2 regions of the Streptomyces sp. CA-249302 genome follow, and region 2 is predicted to be linked to the other one. Evidence: riboswitches for the same ligand, from Rfam matches in the RefSeq annotation. Region 2 holds a riboswitch; the other holds the start of a gene.
The links. Region 2 has a riboswitch for S-adenosylmethionine ahead of ACQEWB_RS13295 (aminotransferase class V-fold PLP-dependent enzyme). Riboswitches for the same ligand answer to the same signal wherever they lie in the genome.

Region 1 (6,820 bases), 2.0 Mb from region 2:
ATGGTGCCGATGCCCGGCGTGGACGGCGCGACCAAGAACTCCATGGGCGTCGCCGACTGGATGATGGCCTTCAAGAAGAACGGCCACGCCGAACAGGTCGGCGACTTCCTCGACTTCGTCTACGACGAGCAGAACGTCCTCGACTTCTCCCGCGAGTACGACCTGCTTCCGGTCACCAACTCGGCGTCCGACACCATGAGTTCGGCCAAGCAGGACGCCGACCTCAAGCCGTTCCTGGACGAGCTGCCGCAGTCCGAGCTGCCGCCGGTGGACAAGACGTCCTGGGCGACGGTGAGCGCGGCCGTGAAGAAGCGGATAGGCCAGGCGGTGGCCGCGAACGGCAGCCCGGCGGCGACGCTGGAACAGCTCCAGTCGACGGCTTCGACGGCGGAGAGCGCGGAGTAGTTCCCTTCCGCCGGGGTGACTGTCAGTGGCGGGCGCTACGGTTTGTGACATGGAAGAGGAGCAGCTGGGGGAGCGGGAGCGGGCCGTGCTCGCACTGGAACGCCGGGGGTTTTCGGGCCCCGGCGCGAAGGAGCGGGCGATACGGGAGGAGCTGGGGCTGGCTCCGGTCCGCTACTACCAGCTGCTGAACGCGCTCCTGGACGACGAGCGGGCGCTGGCCCACGACCCGGTGACGGTGAACAGGCTGAGAAGGGTACGGGAGCAGCGCAGAGGGGACCGTTAGGGTCGCCGTATGGGCACCCATGACACGGACACGGACCCCCTGCCGACGCCCGCCACCCGGGCCGGACGTGACGGACTCGCCGCGATCCTCGCGAACCCCGGGAAGTCGGTGCTCGCCTTCGACTTCGACGGCACCCTCGCCCCCATCGTCCCGGACCCCGAACAGGCCCGCGCCCACCCGGACGCGGTCCCCGCGCTGGCGAGGCTCGCCCCGAAGGTCGCCTCGGTCGCGGTGGTCACCGGCCGCCCGGCGGACGTGGCCGTCCGCCACGGGGGCTTCGCGGGCGTGCCCGGTCTGGAGCACCTCACCGTCCTGGGGCACTACGGCGCCGAGCGCTGGGACGCGGTGAGCGGCGAGATCAACGCCCCCGCCCCGCACCCCGGCGTCGCCGCCGTGCGCGCCGAACTCCCCGGCTTCCTGGACGGGTTCGGCGCCTGGCAGGGCACCTGGATCGAGGAGAAGGGCCGAGCCGTCGCGGTCCACACCCGCCGCGCGACCGACCCCCAGGCCGCCTTCGACGCCCTCCGCGCCCCCTTGACCGACCTCGCTACCCGCCACGGCCTGATCGTCGAACCGGGCCGCCTGGTCCTGGAACTCCGCCCACCCGGCATGGACAAGGGCGTAGCCCTCCTGAACCACGTCCGCGAGACGTCAGCGACGGCGGTCCTCTACGCGGGCGACGACCTGGGCGACCTCCCCGCGTTCGCGGCGGTGGAGAAGCTGCGGTCGGACGGGGTGCCGGGGGTGCTGGTGTGCAGCGGGAGCGACGAGGTCACGGAGATGAGGGAGAGGGCCGACCTGGTGGTGGACGGGCCGGCGGGGGTGGTGGGGCTGCTGAGGGGGCTGGCGGACCGACTGGGCTGACGATTCAGCCTGTCCGGCGGTTCTTCGTGACGCGGGCCGAGCAATTCCGGCCCGACTGGCGGCACTTCTCGACGCAGGCCCAGCGCTTCCAGCCCGTCCGGCGTTTGAGGACAAGGCCCCTTCAGGGCCGAAGCGGGGGTCTGGGGGCGGCAGCCCCCAGCCTCAGCCCCGCAACGCCTCCAACTGCTCGAGGAACCACTGCGCCGGCGGCAACGCCGTCGCCGCCGCAGCGAGCCGCTTCGTCCGCTCGGCCCGTTCCTCCACCGGCATGGTGAGCGCCTCGTGCAGCGCGTTCGCCGTGCCGAGGACGTCGTACGGGTTCACCACGATCGCGTCCTTGCCCAGCTCCTGGTAGGCCCCGGCCTCGCGGGACAGCACCAGCGCGCAGCCCTCGTCGGACACGACCGGCACCTCCTTGGCGACGAGGTTCATGCCGTCCCGGATGGGGTTGACGAGGGCCACGTCGGCCAGCCGGTACGCCGCCAGCGAGCGGGCGAAGTCGTCCTTGACGTGCAGCACGACCGGCGTCCAACCCGGCGTCCCGTAACGGGAGTTGATCTCCTCGGCCAGCCGCTGCACCTCGGCCGTGTAGTCCCGGTAGACGGCGAGGTCCTGCCGGGAGGGGTAGGCGAAGGCCACGTGCACGACCCGCTCGCGCCACTCGGGGCGGTCGTCGAGCAGCTGCCGGTACGCGAGCAGCCCGCGCACGATGTTCTTCGACAACTCCGTGCGGTCGACCCGGACGATCGTCTTCCGCCCGGCGCCGATCTCCTCCCGCAGCGCCGCCATCCGTTCCTCGACGTCCGCCTCGTGCGAGCGCGCGTGCAGGAACTCGGCGTCGGCGCCGAGGCCGTGGACGGTGACCCGGGTGGTCGTCTGCGGGGCCAGACCGGTCCTCGTGTGCTTGAGGTACTTGACCGGATCCCCGGCGGGCCATCCCGCCTCGACGTGCCCCTCGCCGCCGACGCCCCGGGCGCAGTCCATGAAGGCACCGGCCCACCGGTAGGTCAGGAACCCCAGCTGGTCCGCGCCGAGCATCCCCCACACCAGCTGCTGCCGGATGTCGTCCGGCAGCATCGCGAAGTACTCGGTCGGCGCCCACGGCGTATGCGAGAAGTGCCCGATCCGCAGATCCGGCCGCAGCTCCCGCAGCATCCCCGGCACCAGACACAGGTGGTAGTCCTGCACGAGGACCGCCGCCCCCTCGCCCGCCTCCTCGGCCAGCGCCTCCGCGAACGCCCGGTTGTAGGCCTCGTACGACCCCCACTGCCGCCGGAACTCCGCGTCGAACACCGGCTCCAGCGGCGTCTGGTACAGCATGTGGTGCACGAACCACAGCACCGAGTTCGCGATCCCGTTGTACGCGTCCGCGTGCACCTCGGCCGGGATGTCCAGCATCCGCACGCCGGCCTCGCCCGCCCCGCGCCGTACCGCCTCCCGGTCGCCGTCGGACAGCGCCGAGCACACCCACAGCGCGCCCGCGTCCGGCCCGATCGCCGACAGCCCGGAGACCAGCCCGCCGCCACCCCGCTTGGCGGCCAGCGAGCCGTCGCCCCGAACCTCGTACGAGACCGGGCCGCGGTTGGACGCGACCAGCACCTGATGGGCAGCGTGGGTGGAAGCCATACGCCTCAACCTAGCCCGGCCCGGAAAGACTCAAACGTATGGCCGGTTTGCGGTGGCGGCCCGTATACGGCCCGCTCCGCACCGTTACGCGACCTTGCGCTCGGCGTACTCCGCGATCTCCACCATGGGCGGCCGTTCCTCCGTGTCCACCGAATAGGTGCGCGGCTCGAAGCCGTCCTCGCCCCGCTCGAACTGGGTCAGAGAAGGCCTGATCAGATGCCCGCGGGCCAGCCGCAGCTGGGCCGTGCGGTAGATCGCCGCCGCCATGCGGCCCAGCGCCTGGCCGTCCTGGTGACGGTGCTTGCGGACGCCGACGTCGACCTGGGCGAGCGCGTCGAGGCCGACGAGGTGCAGGGCGTCGACCAGCATGCCGAGCTCCACGCCGTAGCCGACGGGGAACGGGAGCTGTTCGAGCAGCGAACGCCGGGCCGCGTACTCGCCGCCGAGCGGCTGGACGAATCCGGCCAGCTGGGGCCAGTGCATGTTGAGCAGCGGGCGGGCCATGAGTTCGGTCACCCGGCCGCCCTGGCCGGTCGCGCCGCCGAGCGGGCGGTCGTACATGCCCTTGACGAGGTCGATCCCGGGGTCGGTGAGCAGGGGGCCGACGATGCCGGAGACGAAGTCGGAGGAGAACTCCTTCAGGTCCGCGTCGATGAAGCAGACGATGTCCCCGCTCGTGGCGAGGAGCGAGCGCCACAGCACCTCGCCCTTGCCGGGGACGGTCGGGATGCGCGGCAGGATGTCGTCGCGGTGGACGACCCGCGCGCCGGCCGCCGCGGCGACCTCGGAGGTGCGGTCGGTGGAGCCGGAGTCGACGACGACGATCTCGTCGACGAGCGGGACCTGCTGCATGAGGTCGTGGCGGATGATCGCGACTATGTCGCCGACCGTCTCCTCCTCGTTGAGCGCGGGCAGCACTACGGAGACCGTCTGGCCCGTGCGGTGCTTGGCGGCGAGTATCTGGTGCAGCGGGCGGTCGGTGACGGACCAGGAGCGGGTGCTCAGCCAGCGCTCGACTTCTTCCAGCACGTAGGCGGCTCCTCACGTGTGTCTCGCGGTTCGGACGACTATCTCAACTGTCCTGGCCTTCGGTTACAGTCTTGAACAACGTCGATGACCATCGCATGTCCGAGGTCGTTGAACTGACAACCGAATACCGCTCATCCAGAGGGGCAGAGGGATACGGCCCGATGAAGCCCCGGCAACCCTCCAGCCGGTCTTTCCACGTCGTCGTGGTGAGGCTCCCGGCTAGGGAAGGTGCCAAATCCGTCTCACGACGAGATGCGTCGTGAGGAAGATGAGGAGAAAGGGCCTCCCCTCACATGGCTGCGCAGACTGCTGCAAGCACCACGAACCCCACCGTCGACCTCGGTCCCGCCGCAGCGCTGAGCTGCCGCGAATGCGGTCACCAGGTTCCGCTCGGCCCGGTTTTCGCCTGCGAGGAGTGTTTCGGCCCGCTGGAGATCGCGTACGACTTCTCGGCCTACGACACCGAGGAGCTCCGCAAGCGGATCGAGGCGGGACCCGCGAACATCTGGCGTTACGCGCCGCTGCTGCCCGTCCCCGCGGACGTGGCCGAGAAGCCGAACATCAACCCCGGCTGGACCAAGCTCGTCAAGGCCGACAACCTGGCCCGCGAGCTGGGCGTCGAGGCCGGCAAGCTCTTCGTGAAGGACGACTCCGGCAACCCGACGCACTCCTTCAAGGACCGCGTCGTCGCCCAGGCCATCGAGGCCGCCCGCGCCTTCGACTTCACCACCCTCTCCTGCTCCTCCACCGGCAACCTGGCCGGCGCGGTGGGTGCCGCCGCCGCCCGCGCCGGCTTCCGCTCCTGCGTGTTCATCCCGCACGACCTGGAGCAGGGCAAGGTCGTCATGGCCGCGGTCTACGGCGGCGAGCTCATCGGCATCGAGGGCAACTACGACGACGTGAACCGTTTCTGCTCCGAGCTGATCGGCGACCCGGCCGGCGAGGGCTGGGGTTTCGTCAACGTCAACCTGCGGCCGTACTACGCGGAGGGCTCCAAGACCCTGGCGTACGAGATCTGCGAGCAGCTCGGCTGGCGGCTCCCCGACCAGCTGGTCGTGCCGATCGCCTCCGGCTCGCAGCTCACGAAGATCGACAAGGGGCTCCAGGAGCTGATCAAGCTCGGGCTGGTCGAGGACAGGCCGTACAAGATCTTCGGCGCGCAGGCCGAGGGCTGCTCGCCGGTGTCGGTGGCGTACAAGGCGGGGCACGACGTGGTCCGGCCGCAGAAGCCGAACACCATCGCCAAGTCCCTCGCCATCGGCAACCCGGCGGACGGGCCGTACGTCCTGGACATCGCTCGCCGTACGGGCGGTGCGGTGGAGGATGTGAACGACGAGCAGATCGTCGACGCGATCCGGCTGCTGGCCCGCACCGAGGGCATCTTCGCCGAGACGGCGGGTGGCGTGACGGTCGGCGTCACACGCAAGCTGATCGAGAACGGCGTACTCGACCCGACCCTCACCACGGTCGTGCTCAACACGGGCGACGGCCTCAAGACCCTCGACGCGGTGGCCGACACGGGCCTCACCGCCACCATCCGCCCGAACCTCGACTCCTTCCGAGAGGCTGGCCTCGCATCATGAGCGTCAACGTCCGCATCCCCACCATCCTGCGCACCTACACCGGCGGTCAGGCCGAGGTCGCCGCCGAAGGTGCCACCCTCGGCGAGGTCATCGCCGACCTGGAGAAGAACCACACCGGCATCGCCGCGCGCGTCCTCGACGACCAGGGCAAGCTGCGACGGTTCGTCAACGTGTACGTGAACGACGACGACGTGCGGTTCGAGCAGGGGCTGGAGACGGCGACCCCGGACGGTGCGGGCGTCTCGATCATCCCGGCCGTCGCCGGAGGCTGAGCGTGCATACCGGTCGCCCCGATTATTACCGTCGGTAACGCCGGTCACCAAGAGTTCACCGAATTGCCCCCTCCGTGAGAGAAGCGGAGGGGGCAATTCTGCATGGTTGAGCACGGTACAGTTGGGGAACCTGCTGCTTCCCGCATGCCGGACGCATATGAGTACCGGCTTCGGGTGCGACAAGAAGCAGCCAAAGTGTGCAGGTCTTTTGTGGCTTATGTTCCCTTTGTGGGGCCCGACTTGCCCTGAATTCAGGCGAATTCTCGCTACATTCCGGACCGGTTCCGTCCAGAATTCTCGTCCGATTGACCTGTTGCAGACGGCAGTTGGACAGATACATTCAGCCGCGGTCGACGCGTTCCGGCGCACGCCCCCAAACCGTGGGGGGTGAGGTCTGACCCGGATCCGCGAAGTGCGGGTCTGTGCAAGGGCCAGTAATAGGGGAGTTAGGCATGGCTCAGGGCACCGTCAAGTGGTTCAACGCGGAGAAGGGGTACGGCTTCATCGCGGTCGACGGTGGTGCGGATGTTTTCGTCCACTACAGCGCCATCCAGATGGACGGGTACCGCACCCTGGAAGAGGGCCAGCGGGTCGATTTCGAGATCTCGCAGGGTCAGAAGGGGCCGCAGGCGGACATGGTCCGACTGGCGACCAGCTGAAGCACGCGCCGGGTAGATCGCAGCGTCGTTCTTCTGTTTTTTCGGAGGGCTCGTATCCCATGGGGAGTCATGGGTTACGAGCCCTCCGGCATGCCCGGG
Region 2 (6,820 bases):
GCAGGGGAACCGTCATCGTGACTGTTCGCTTTCCTTCTAGTCTCCGTGACGCGCCAGCTTCCCTGGAGCGTGTGGCCGTAACCCTACGGCCTGGCGGCAACTCGCCGCTGGTCCGTCCACGGCGGCGAGGCGGTCTGGGCGGCTGCGCCCTGTTACGTCATGCTCTGTGGTCATGATCAGCAACTGGAGCGGTACGGCCGGCAGGGCGCTCAGAACGGTCCGGAGACCCTCGGCACCGGTCACGTACGGGCTGATCGCCGTGTGCTGTCTGGCCTTCGTGGTCGGTCCCGCCGGGGGCTGAATCCGGCCTACGGCTCCGGGGACGCGCTGCTCGCCGCCCAGCGCGCCTACTTCCACCGCTGGGGCGTGGTCCCGGCCGAGCTGTTCGAGGGCTCGGCGCGGGCCGCCCTGACCCCGGCCACGGCCCTGTTCGTGCACGGCAGCTGGGTGCACCTGCTGGGCAACATGCTCTTCCTCTACGTCTTCGGGGTCATGACCGAGGAACGCATGGGCCGCGTCCAGTTCACCCTCTTCTACGTCGGCTGCGGCTACCTGGCCCTGCTGGGGTACGCAGCGGCCAACTCCGCGTCCGAGCAGTCCCTGGTCGGCGCTTCCGGGGCGATCTCGGCGGTCCTCGGGGCGTTTCTGTACCTGTTCCCCGGGGCCAGGGTCACCAGTCTGCTCCCGTTCCTCTTCTTCCTCCCGCTGCGCTTCCCGGCCTGGGTCGTCCTGCCCTTCTGGGCGTCCCTCCAGTGGCTGGCGGCGGGCCGGGCGCCCCAGGGCCCCGGGGTGGCGTATCTGGCGCACATGGTGGGCTTCGGCCTGGGCTTCCTGTACGCGTGGGCCCGTTTCCGCCGTACGACTAGAGTGAAGTCCGCCCCAGCTCCGGCCCCCGAGGGAGAGAACCAGCCGTGATCACCGCGATCGTCCTCATCAAGACCAGCGTGGACCGGATCCCCGAGATCGCGGAGCGGATCGCCGCGCTGGACTCCGTCAGCGAGGTCTTCTCGGTCACCGGCACGTACGACCTGATCGCGATGGTCCGGGTCAAGCAGCACGAGGACCTGGCCGAGGTCATCCCCGGCAGCATCAGCAAGATCCCCGGCGTCGAGGCCACGGACACCCACGTCGCCTTCCGCACGTACTCCCAGCACGACCTGGAGGCGGCGTTCGCGATCGGGCTGGACAGCTAGGACTACAGCTCCAGGGCGGCGATTCCCTTCGCGGTCGCCACGTAGGCGCGGCTGCCTTTGATCACGGGGCTGTGGACCCCGCCGTCGGGCTCGGGGTCGGCGAAGGGCAGTTTTCGGCGCTGCTTGCCGTTCGCGTCCACGACGTGGAGGGCGCCGTCCAGGCAGACGTAGACGGAACTCCCGACGACAGTGGGATCGCTGTGGTCCGCGCCGCCCTGCGGGGCGTCGAAGACCCACCTGGTCTTCCCGGTCGCGGGGTCGATGGCCGCGAGGCTCCCCTGGTCGGTGGTGACCGCGAGGCCGCCGAGGCGGACCGAGGTGAAGTAGCGGCCGCCGCCCGCGTCGTCGTTCTCGACGCTCCACAGGACCTTGCCGCCGGTGCTGATGCCGTGCAGGGCCTCGGTACCTCCGGACCCCACCATCAGGGTGCTGCCGACCAGGGTGGGCCGCCCCGGGTCGATCCCCGCCGGTGCCGACCAGCGCAGGTTCCCGTCCATCAGACCGAGGGCCTGCACGAAGTTCCCGAAGGTGCCGACGTGGACCAGGCCGTTCCCCACCGTCGGCTCGCTGGTGGGCGCCCCGTCGGTCCGCCGCTCCCAGACGACACCGCCGCCCGAGCTGTAGGCACGGACACCGCCCTCCTCCGACGTGGCACCGGTCGTGACCAGCACGAAGTCACCGGCGACCACGGGGAACTGGCTGCCGCCCCCGTCGATCTTCTTCGTCCAGCGGACCCGGCCGTCCGGCGCGACCGCACACAGCTTCGACGCGCCCTCGCCGCCGTCCTCCAGCAGGCAGTACGCGCCGTCCGCGGTCGCCACCGGCGGCATCACGGGACCGCCCAGGTCGACGGCCCACAGCTTCTTCCCGGCGGGGGTCAGCGCGTGCAGGGAACCGTCCGCGCCCCCGACGTACAACCGGTCGCCGGCGGGTGACACCGCGACGCACGCCCCATGCCGCCCGCCCGCACGGCCGCCGAGCCCACCGACGTCGTAAGTCCAGCTCACCCCGGCGGGCAGCGTGGCACCCGCCGACCGGTCGCTGGACACGGACGTACCGGGAACTCCGTCTCCGGATCCCGACGGGTCCTCACCACCCCGGTCCCGCAGCCAGAGCCAACCGCCGGTCCCGGCCCCGGCGGCGACCACGGCCCCACCGACCAGCACTCTCAACATGCCGCGCCGGGAAGGGCGTTCGGCGATCGGCGCGCCCGTGTCGGCAGTCACGTCCGGTACATCCGGTAGGTCCGTCACCTCGGTGACCGTCATCGGGGCGACGTACTCGACCCGGCTCTCCCGCTCCCCCGAGTCCCGTTCCGGAAGCCAGCGTTCGGTGTCGCCGATGGAGGGAGCCGGGTCCGCCGGGGGCAGGTACCAGCCGGCGCGCAGGCCCCTGCCCAGGGAGTCGGCGGTGTGGCCGACCGCCGCGGGCAGCCCGGCCGGGGCGAGCCGGGTCGCCGGGTCCTCGGCCAGGCAGGACTCGACCAGCGGGCGGAGCGCGTCCGGGACACCGGAGAGGTCGAAGTCGCGGGTCAGGATGCGCAGCAGGATCACCGAGTCCTGCCCCTCGCCGAAGGGTTCCCGACCGGCGGCCGCGTACGCGAGCACCGCGCCCAGCGAGAACACGTCGCTCGGCGGGCCGACTTCGGCGCCGTTGCGGATCTGCTCGGGCGAGACATAGCCGACCGAGCCGACGACGGCCCCGGTGTTGGTCAGCGCGGTCGCCTCCAGGGCCCGTACGATCCCGAAGTCGATGACCCGGGGGCCGTCCGGCGAGAGCAGGATGTTGGAGGGCTTCAGGTCCCGGTGGACCATCCCCTTGGCGTGGATCGCGGAAAGGGCCTCGCCGAGCGCGGCGCCGAGCAGCCGTACCGCCTCCTCGGGCAGCGCGCCGTGGTCGAGCACGGCGTCCCGGAGGTTCGGCCCTTCGACGAACTCCGTTGCCATCCAAGGCCGTTCGGCCTCGGTGTCGGCGTCGACGACCCGCGCTGTGTACGTCCCCGCGCCGCCGATGGTCTGCGCGGCCCGCACCTCCTGCCGGAACCGGGCCCGGAAGGTGCGGTCCTCCGCGTGCTCGGCCCGCACCACCTTCACGGCCAGCCGCAGCCCGCCCCGCCCCTCGGCGAGGTACACCTCTCCCATACCGCCCGCGCCGAGCCTGCCCAGCACCTCGTACGGTCCGATCCGTCGCGGATCGTTCGCGCGCAGCGCTTCCACCCTGTGCTCCCCCTGTCAGCGTCCTGCTGCTTGAGGAGGAGCGTATACGTCGGACGTCGTACGACGCCTCAGACGGCCGGCACGCAGCGGCCGTCCTCGGTGCGGTACTGCCACTTCGCGCCGACCGTCACGAGTTCCCTGACGGCGTTCACGAACCGCTCCACGTGCTCGTCCGGGGTGCCCGCGCCGAAGCTCACGCGGATCGCGTTGAGGGACTTCTCGCCGGGCGCGGCCTCGGGGGCGCCGCACTCGCCCTGGGTCTGCGGGTCGCTGCCCAGCAGGGTGCGGACGAGGGGGTGGGCGCAGAAGAGGCCGTCGCGGACGCCGATGCCGTACTCGGCGGAGAGGGCGGCGGCGAAGTGCGAGCTGTTCCAGCCCTCGACGACGAAGGAGATCACGCCGACGCGGGGGGCGTCGTCGCCGAAGAGGGAGAGGACGCGGACCTCGGGAACCTCGGCGAGGCCCGTGCGCACCTTCTCGATCAGGTGCTGCTCGCGGGCGACCAGGGTGTCGAAGCCGGCCTCGGTGAGGGCCTTGCAGGCGGAGGCGATGGAGTAGGCGCCGATGACGTTCGGGGAGCCGGCCTCGTGCCGGGCGGCGCTGTCGTGCCACTCCACGTCGACTCCCCCGTCCTCCCGCCGGGTGACCTTGCGGCTGGCGCCGCCGCCCGCCAGGTAGGGGTCGGCGGCCCGGAGCCAGTCGGCGCGGCCGGCCAGGACGCCGGAGCCGAAGGGGGCGTAGAGCTTGTGGCCGGAGAAGGCGACCCAGTCGACGTCGAGGTCCTGCACGGAGACCGGGTGGTGCGGGGCGAGCTGGGCGGCGTCCAGGACGATGCGGGCGCCGTGCGCGTGGGCGGCGGCGGCCAGCTCGCGGACCGGCCACAGCTCGCCGGTGACGTTCGAGGCACCGGTGACGCAGACCAGGGCCGGGCCGTACGGGTCCCGGTCGGCGAGGGCCTGCTCCAGGGTCTCGACGGCCTGGCGCGGGGTGCGCGGGGCGTTGAGGTAGGTGACCCGGGCATCCTTCCAGGGCAGCAGGCTGGCGTGGTGCTCTGTCTCGAAGACGAAGACCTGGCAGTCGGCGGGGAGGGCCGCGGCGAGGAGGTTGAGCGAGTCGGTCGTGGACCGGGTGAAGATCAGCTGGTCGTCGGCACGGCAGTCCAGGAACTCGGTGACCGTCTTGCGGGCGTTCTCGAAGAGGTCGGTGGAGAGCTGGGAGAGGTAGCCGGCCCCGCGGTGGACGCTGCCGTAGTAGGGCGCGTAGGCCGCGACGTCGTCCCAGACGCGCTGGAGGGCGGGGGCGCTGGCCGCGTAGTCGAGGGCCGCGTAGGTGACCTCGCCGCCGGTGACGAGCGGGACGGTGACATCTCGGCCCAGAACGGGCAGCGGGGTGCAAATGGCCTGGGCGGAGGCAGCGGTGGAGACAGACATGGGGGAGCTCCCGGGGAAGGCAAGAAAGAAGGTGAGAAGGGGTACGCAGAGGCGGGGCTCAGCGGCCCTATCGCATTCGCTTGCTCATGGGGAACTCCTCAGACGACCGCGCTTGCCGTGAACCTTGCTGTTCACGGCCTGGTCCTCACCCGGGGCACCCCGCCACGGACGGAGGGTTGCCGGACAGTCGGCCGGGGCCTCATGACTGTCACTCATGACCTGGTACAGGAACGTACGCGAGGTGATCGCGGTCCCGCAACTCGTGTCCGAATTACGGGACCGCGCACCCCTGCTACGCGTTGCTGGCCGCCACCCAGCGCTCCAGCGCCCGCTTGGCCGACCCGGAGTCGATCGACTCGGCCGCCTTCGCCATCCCGGCCCCGATCTGCTCGGCCAGGGTCCCGGTGCCCGGATCGAGAGCCACGAGGGCCGCCGCCGAGTTCAGGAGTACGGCGTCACGGACCGGGCCCGTCTCGCCGTCGAGCAGGCGACGGGCGACGTCGGCGTTGTACGCCGGGTCAGCGCCCCGCAGCGCCTCCACCGGGACCAGCTCGATGCCGACGTCACGCGGGTCGAAGGTCTCCTCCGTGACCTTGCCGTCCCGGACGATCCAGACGCGGGAGGTCGCCGTGGTCGTCAGCTCGTCGAGGCCGTCGTCGCCGCGGAAGACCAGGGAGGAGTTGCCGCGGTCCGCGAAGACGCCGGCCACGATCGGCGCCATGCGCGGGTCCGCTACACCCACCGCCTGCGCCCGCACCTTCGCGGGGTTGGTCAGCGGGCCGAGCGCGTTGAACACCGTACGGATGCCCAACTGGCCGCGTGCGGCGCCCACATGACGCAGCGCCGGATGGAACTTGATCGCGAAGCAGAAGGTGATCCCGGCCTCCTGGGCCACCTCGGGCACCCGCTGCACGGGCAACTCCAGGTTGACGCCCAGCTTCTCCAGGACGTCGGACGCCCCGGACGCGGAGGACGCGGCCCGGTTGCCGTGCTTGACGACCCGGGCGCCGGTGCCGGCGACGACGATCGAGGACATCGTGGAGATGTTGACGGTCTTCGCGCCGTCGCCGCCCGTGCCGACGATGTCGACCGTCGGGCCGGGCACCTCGATCACGTTCGCGTGCTCGTACATCGTGCGGACCAGGCCGTTGATCTCCTCGACGGTCTCGCCCTTGGCCCGGAGGGCCACCACGAACCCGGCGATCTGCGCGTCGGTCGCCTCGCCGCGCATCATCAGGTCCATCGCCCACGCGGTGTCGTCGGTGCTCAGGTCACGGCCGCCGAGCAGACCGTTCAGCAGGCCGGGCCAGGAACGGCCCGCCGCGGTGTCGCCTCCTGCGGGGGTCACAGCGCTCATAAGGCCGCTCCTGAGGGTCGTAAGACATGGTTCAACAGATGCCCCCACCCTATCCAGCTCAGGGCATGCAGAAGGGCCCCGTCCGAACACCGGACGGGGCCCTTCTGGTGCGCTGTGGCGAGCGCAATGACAAGCAGTGATCAGTGGTGGCCGTGGCCGCTCGTGATCTCCTTGTACTCCTCGACGGTCGGCTTGGCGATCTGCGACTCCTCGCCGTAGTACGCCTCGCTGAGCTTGGCGCGCAGCTTCTCGGAGCCCTTGACCTTGCGCTCGACGCCGTTCTCGTCGACCGTCGGGCCGATCTCGGCCGGCTTGTACTGCTCGTGCGCGGTGAGGGTGTGCAGCGCGTCCTGGCTGAGCGGCTCGTGCACCTCGATGAACTCACCGTGCGGCAGGCGCTTGATGATGCCGGACTCGCGGCCGTGCAGCACCTTGTCCTTGTCGCGGCGCTGCAGGCCGAGGCAGATCCGCTTGGTGGCGATGAAGACCAGGACCGGCATCACGAAGAAGGCGACACGCACGAACCAGGTGATCGCGTTGATCGACAGGTGGAAGTGCGTGGCCCACAGGTCGTTGCCGCCACCGATCATCAGCACGAAGTACCAGGAGATCCACGCGGCACCG

Region 1: linked by a shared signal. The riboswitch ahead of thrC (threonine synthase) and the one ahead of ACQEWB_RS13295 (aminotransferase class V-fold PLP-dependent enzyme) in region 2 are both predicted to bind S-adenosylmethionine.

What each region holds. Positions count from the first base shown of each region.
Region 1 is NZ_JBNJMG010000001.1:4,948,420-4,955,239, reverse strand. Features, by position in the region: gene ACQEWB_RS22090 (extracellular solute-binding protein) at 1-405, shown strand, start outside; gene ACQEWB_RS22085 (DUF3263 domain-containing protein) at 455-688, shown strand; gene otsB (trehalose-phosphatase) at 698-1,552, shown strand; gene ACQEWB_RS22075 (alpha,alpha-trehalose-phosphate synthase (UDP-forming)) at 1,715-3,178, opposite strand; gene ACQEWB_RS22070 (glucosyl-3-phosphoglycerate synthase) at 3,263-4,207, opposite strand; SAM riboswitch class I at 4,336-4,482, shown strand; gene thrC (threonine synthase) at 4,501-5,790, shown strand; gene ACQEWB_RS22060 (ubiquitin-like small modifier protein 1) at 5,787-6,062, shown strand; gene ACQEWB_RS22055 (cold-shock protein) at 6,515-6,721, shown strand.
Region 2 is NZ_JBNJMG010000001.1:2,933,113-2,939,932, forward strand. Features, by position in the region: gene ACQEWB_RS13275 (hypothetical protein) at 1-16, opposite strand, end outside; partial or broken gene ACQEWB_RS13280 (rhomboid family intramembrane serine protease) at 173-915, shown strand; gene ACQEWB_RS13285 (Lrp/AsnC family transcriptional regulator) at 912-1,193, shown strand; gene ACQEWB_RS13290 (protein kinase domain-containing protein) at 1,196-3,409, opposite strand; gene ACQEWB_RS13295 (aminotransferase class V-fold PLP-dependent enzyme) at 3,478-4,839, opposite strand; SAM riboswitch class IV at 4,943-5,059, opposite strand; gene trpD (anthranilate phosphoribosyltransferase) at 5,132-6,196, opposite strand; gene qcrB (cytochrome bc1 complex cytochrome b subunit) at 6,337-6,820, opposite strand, start outside.